2 regions of the Symbiopectobacterium purcellii genome follow, and region 1 is predicted to be linked to the other one. Evidence: predicted binding sites of a transcription regulator. Region 1 holds the regulator's gene; the other holds the start of a gene.

Region 1 (3,144 bases):
TAGGTCATATCCATCAAGCCGAAGGGGTGGTGCTATTCTCCGACAGAGAGGCAGGGACAATCAACCGGTTAGGAAGCGTAAACATAAAACGTGCTCCGGCACCGGGTTCACTGAGGATCTCCAACCGCGAATCATGATGGCTGAGCGCATGCTTGACGATGGCAAGCCCCAATCCGCTGCCACCCGTTTGGCGCGATCGGGCTTTGTCCACGCGGTAAAAACGCTCCGTCAGGCGAGGGATATGCTCGGCGGCGATACCAGGACCATTATCGCTGACCTGAAATTGCGCGCCTTGGCTGATTTTTTGCCAGCACACTTCAATGCGCGTGCCATCCGGCGTGTGATTAACCGCGTTGTACACCAGATTGGAGAAGGCGCTGTGCAACTGCTCTTCATTGCCATAAACGCTCAACCCATCGTTGATGCGAAACACAATTTCATGACGCTCCTGGCTCAGCGTCTGAGCTTCACGTTGCAGTATGCGCAGCATACGTGGCACATCGACCTTTTCCGACAGATTGATCGGTGCCGCCGCTTCGATTTTCGATAACGTGAGCAACTGTTTCACCAACCCGTCCATGCGCCGCGTCTGCTCCTGCATGGTCGAGAGTGCTTTGCTGCGTAAGGCACCGTCCAGCGAATCGTCCTGCATCATCTCCAGATAGCCTTGCAGCACAGTGAGCGGAGTGCGTAATTCATGGCTGACGTTGGCAAAGAAATTACGCCGTGCCCCTTCCAGTTGGTGCATCTGGGTGATGTCGCGCACCACCATCAACAATTGCCCTTCCGAGTAAGGCATAACACGGAATTCAACATGGTGAGCATTGATCAATTGCAGGGTCAAGGCGCGGGTGAAATCCTGCTGGCGCATGTATTGGGTGAACTCGGGATAGCGCAACAAATTGAGGATATTCTGGCCGTTATCTTCAGGCCAACGCAGGCTGAGCAAATGCTGGGACAAGCCGTTGCACCAGATAATGGTGCCCTCTTCGGTAGTGATCACCACGCCGTCGGGTAGCGACTCGGCACCGCTGCGAAAACGTTTGATCAGCAAAGCCAGCTCACGCCGCCGCCGCCGATTACGCAGCTGCATTTGGTACAGCCCGTAAAACAGCGGCTCCCAGCTCCAGCGTCCGGGTGGTGGCGTCATACTGCGATCGACCCACAGCCAGTAGGAGAGCTTAAGCTGGTTGTAATAATTCCAGCCAAGTACCACCAGCACAGCCGCCAGCATAAACCAGGGCAGGTAGCCGAAAATCAATCCCAGCAGCAGGGCGGGCAAGCAAAAAAAAGCCAGCTCCGATGCCAGCTTTTTCCACGAAAGACGTTCTAACACGTTAAAAATTCTCCGCTTTGGCGGTATTCAGCCACGATGTCGCGCACGCTATGGCTCACACGCACATCAATAACGCGTAGAAAAACGGTACCCCGTTCCCCGGACCGTTTGCACCATTTTATCGTGTCCGCTGGTTTCCAGCGCCTTGCGCAAGCGACGAATATGCACGTCCACAGTACGATCCTCAACATAAACGTTAGTTCCCCAAACGTTATTGAGCAACTGCTCGCGGCTGTATACACGCTCAGCGTGCGTCATAAAGAAATGCAGCAGCTTGAATTCGGTCGGCCCCATCTCCAGTGCGTGCTGTTCGGTGGTAACGCGATGCGAGGTTGGGTCTAGGCTCAGCCCCCGCATTTCGATCACCTCTTCCACCGCCATCGGTGAAATACGGCGCATCACCGCCTTGATGCGTGCGACCAATTCTTTAGGCGAGAACGGCTTGGTGATGTAATCATCCGCACCAACCTCAAGCCCACGCACGCGATCTTCCTCTTCTCCACGCGCCGTCAACATCATAACCGGGATATCCCGCGTCAGCGCTTCGCGCTTCATGTGCTTGATAAACTGCAACCCCGAGCCTCCTGGCAGCATCCAGTCCAGCAGCACCAAATCCGGATAGGGCTCGGACAAACGCGTCACGGCGCTGTCATAATCTTCCGCTTCAACGGACTGATAGCCGTTTTGCTCTAACACGAAGCACACCATTTCACGAATCGGCGCTTCATCTTCTACGACCAGTATGCGTCTTGCCATTGTTCATCCTGCCGTTAGTCAGCGTATGAAACGCGTCAACAATAACGAAATCTCACCATTGCCCACTTTACCTAAAAGGTGCCTGAGCGGCTTATCTTCTGTGGGCGAAAGCAGTATGCGTCAGTTTTATGACAGATTTATGAAAACCCACATTGAAGGTAACACCCTGTTTAGCAGTTGTTTCCAAAATTTTCACGGTGATAACGACAGTCTCCGCCCTCACTGCTTATACCCGTCATACTGCACGTTGCAGATGCGTTGGCTGCATTCATTATTCGGCCCATCCCTGGGCCTCACCTCTTACGAGGCCGCCGCACACGGCGTTCAAATCTGCTCCCTGCAGATTTGTCACCCGCATCACTTACCTGAGTAAGCTCATCGGGATTCGTTCATTTACCGCCTTCCTGCAACGCGAATTATTTAGGGTATAATCGCCCTACACGCGATAGCACGTCTAACAGGAAACGCCATGCGTATCATTCACACCGCAGACTGGCATCTTGGCCAATATTTTTATACTAAAAGCCGCGCACCTGAGCATCAAGCGTTTCTCGACTGGCTCATCGAGCAGATAACCGACCATCAGGTCGATGCGCTGATTGTGGCCGGTGATATCTTTGATAACGGTGCGCCGCCGAGTTACGCACGCGAGATGCTCAACCGGTTTGTGGTAGCTTTGCGCACCACCGGGTGCCAGTTGGTGTTGCTGGCCGGAAATCACGATGCGGTGGCGACCCTGAATGAATCACGGGACCTGCTGGCGTGCCTCAATACCCGTGTTATCGCCAACGTCACCGAGGATGCAACGCAGCAGGTATTTGCACTCAATACCCGTCAAGGTGTGCCCGGCGCAATTCTGTGCGCCATCCCTTTCCTACGCCCACGCGACATCCTGCGCAGCCTGGCAGGTCAATCCGGCGTGGAAAAACAGGTCGCCTTGCAGGACGCCATCAGCGAACATTACGCGCAATGCTACCAGCACGCCTGCGATTTACGCGACACGCTAGCAGTACCCCTGCCGATTATCGCCACCGGACACCTGACTACGGTCG
Region 2 (3,144 bases), 930 kb from region 1:
ATACGATGATGCCACCCAGCAGCAGCAGCGTCAGCAGCGCGGAGAATCTCACCAATGCGCTAAAGATGACGTCGCCCAGCTTTCCGGGGGCTTTCATGGTTGGCTTATACTCAGCCATAGGGCTCTCTTCTTCAGTGTTAATCATTTGACAGGCAAAGGCGGACGGGCTTCCCGCCCATCCGCCATAACTTATGTCAGTGCCTTGTTAACCGCACAAGGGCTTGCATAGCGTTTCAATGCTTATTTAAACAGCGCGTTACCGCTGCTGTCTTTTACACTGGTTTTCCATGCGGCACGAATTTGCTCAACCACTTCGGTTGGCAACGTAGCGTAATCCAGCGCTACCGCTTGCTCACCGCCTTTCTTGAACGCCCAGTCAAAGAACTTCAGCACTTCAGCGCCCTGCTCTGGTTTGTCTTGTTTCTGGTGAACCAGAATGAAGGTAGTAGAGGTTATTGGCCATGCGTCAGCACCGTGCTGGTTGGTCAGGTCCTGAGCAAAAGATTTGCTCCAGTCGATGCCCTTGGCCGCGTTACTGAATGATTGGCCTGTCGGTTGAACGGCTTTACCGTCGGCAGAAATCAGCTTGGTGTAAGCCAGGTTATTCTGCTTGGCATAAGCGTATTCAACATAACCGATTGAGCCTGGCAGACGCTGAACGAATGCGGCAATACCGTCGTTACCTTTACCGCCCAGACCGGTCGGCCAGTTAACCGTAGAACCAGCACCAATTTTCTCTTTCCATTCAGCGTTCACTTTCGCCAGATAGCTGGTGAACACGAAAGAGGTACCGGAACCATCAGCGCGACGAACGACGGCGATATCCTGATCCGGCAGTTTAACGCCCGGGTTCAGTTTAGTAATGGCCGCATCATTCCATTTTTTGATTTTACCCAGGTAGATATCACCCAACGTTTTACCATCCAGCGTCAGTTCGCCAGATTTAATACCCGGGACGTTTACCGCCAATACCACACCACCGATTACGGTAGGGAACTGGAACAGGCCATCTTCAGCCAGCTTTTCATCAGCCAGTGGTGCATCAGATGCACCGAAATCAACGGTTTTTGCTTGAATCTGCTTAACGCCGCCAGAAGAACCAATACCTTGATAGTTAACTTTATTGCCCGTTTCTTTCTGGTAAGAGTCTGCCCACTTGGCGTAGACCGGCGCTGGGAACGTAGCACCTGCACCGGTAAGGTTAACGGCAGCTGAGGCGTTGACCGCCGTCAGGGAGAAGGTTGCCATAACGAGACCGGCAATCGTGGTACGCATCAGTTTCATAATCCCTCCTGTGGGATTTTTTAAAGGTGTCGACCCAGATTCTTTATTGATCAGAGTGTAGTTCGCAGGAGGAAAAATAGGACAATTACATGACAGTAAAATGTATTTAATGTGACAGTTTTATGACATACAAAGTTTGTTCACGAGCAATTGCATTAAACGCGGCATTTTACCTGAACGCGCGCGGCGTTGATTCAGGCCATAGCACGCAACCAGGCCAATAAATCTGCCTGAAAAGTATCAGGAAATAATGGGGAGGGCGATAGCAGACAGTAACAGGAGCCCTCCTCGACAAATCCCAGCGGTGCGGCCAGAACCCCACTGGCGATATCATCTCTGACCAATTGCCACGGCCCAATGGCGACCCCTAATCCGGCAACGGCAGCCTGTAAGCTGAAATAAAAATGCTCGAAGGTTTGTCCGCTATTGTCATGCAGTGGGTGTTGCGTGACCACACTCCATGTTTGCCAGGCACTTAAACGCGTGCGGCTGTGTAAACGTGGCGCAACGGTTCGCAATGACAATCCGTTTTCCGCGGGAGAAAACCAGTCAGTCACGTTATCAGGCCGGCAAACCGGCCCGACTTTTTCACTGAACAGGTATTCTGCATGGTAACCGTCAGGTAACGGGAAATCATCGCGCCGAATGGCCAAATCAATGCCAGAATTAAATGAAAAAGCCCCTCCGCCAGCAACCAGATGAATATCCCGATCCGGATATTTTGCCTGAAACGCTGGCCAACGGGGAATGAGCCAACGCATCAGCAGAGTGGGTTCACATGACACCACCCAGCGCCGTTGCTGACGCGCGCTGGCACGCAGTTCACTGGTGGCGCGCTGCATGACCGCCAACACTTCATTTACCGCCTGCGCCAGCGTACGGCCTGCTTGCGTCAGAAAAACGCGGCGACTGCGCCGTTCAAACAGCGCGACCCCTAAATCATCCTCCAGCATACGCACCGCACGACTAATTGCACCGTGCGTAAGATGTAACGCTTCGGCAGCACGCGTGAAGTTCTCAAACCGTGCAGCGGCCTCAAAGCAGCGCAAGGCTATCAGTGAAGGAAGGCGGGTTTGATTTAGCGCTAATGGTGAGTCTAGCTCACCATTGCTGTCAGAAATCATCGTTAGTTATCCCTACATCGTTTGCATAGCATGTTGATATATAATTTAATGTTAAAAAAGGTTATCTATGGTCGAGTATCTCGCTGTATTCACAATAACACTGTTTGCCGTTATTAGCCCGGGGCCTGATTTTGCCATGGTGACACGCAATAGCCTGATGCTGTCGCGCCGCGCGGGAATCTTAACGGCTATCGGGATCGGTGGCGGCATTCTGGTCCATGTGAGCTACACCCTTATAGGCATTGGCTTTATCATTCAGCAATCGCTTTGGCTGTTTAACATGATCAAACTGATTGGCGCGGCATACCTCATTTGGCTCGGCGTGAAAATGTTACGTGCCAACCCCACCAGCGCTCAGCCCGATACCGGTATCGCCTCGGTTTCCGATGGGATAGCGCTACGCACCGGCTTTCTCACCAATGTATTAAACCCGAAAACAACAATATTCATCATCAGCCTGTTTATGCAGGTAGTAAGCCGACAGACACCGTTGGCGGTGCAAATCGGTTACGGTATTTTTATCTCCGTAGCGCACATCTCATGGTTTTGTCTGGTCGCCCTGTTCTTCTCTTCAGGTGCAATCCGTGAACGGCTGCTCGACGTGCGTCATTGGATCGACAGAACCTTTGGCGGCGTCTTGGTGGGATTAGGGGTGTTGTTGGCTTTAGCGCGCAGGTAACCACCAACACGTTCTCTTTTTTATACATCACGAGGGGAACAACAATAACGGCTCCCC

Evidence for each region. Region 1 encodes PhoB, which activates phosphate uptake and scavenging genes when phosphate is short. Its sites were predicted from a motif close to CTGTCATAAAACTGNCNNAT; they were not measured.
Region 2: a site for PhoB is predicted at 1,394-1,413, ahead of pstS (phosphate ABC transporter substrate-binding protein PstS). Genes of this name have one in related genera too.

The regions. Positions count from the first base shown of each region.
Region 1 is NZ_CP081864.1:3,985,682-3,988,825, forward strand. Features, by position in the region: gene K6K13_RS18560 (PstS family phosphate ABC transporter substrate-binding protein) at 1-1, opposite strand, end outside; gene phoR (phosphate regulon sensor histidine kinase PhoR) at 14-1,336, opposite strand; gene phoB (phosphate response regulator transcription factor PhoB) at 1,403-2,092, opposite strand; gene sbcD (exonuclease subunit SbcD) at 2,562-3,144, shown strand, end outside.
Region 2 is NZ_CP081864.1:4,915,663-4,918,806, reverse strand. Features, by position in the region: gene pstC (phosphate ABC transporter permease PstC) at 1-118, opposite strand, end outside; gene pstS (phosphate ABC transporter substrate-binding protein PstS) at 241-1,284, opposite strand; gene K6K13_RS22865 (LysR family transcriptional regulator) at 1,479-2,408, opposite strand; gene K6K13_RS22860 (LysE family translocator) at 2,476-3,087, shown strand.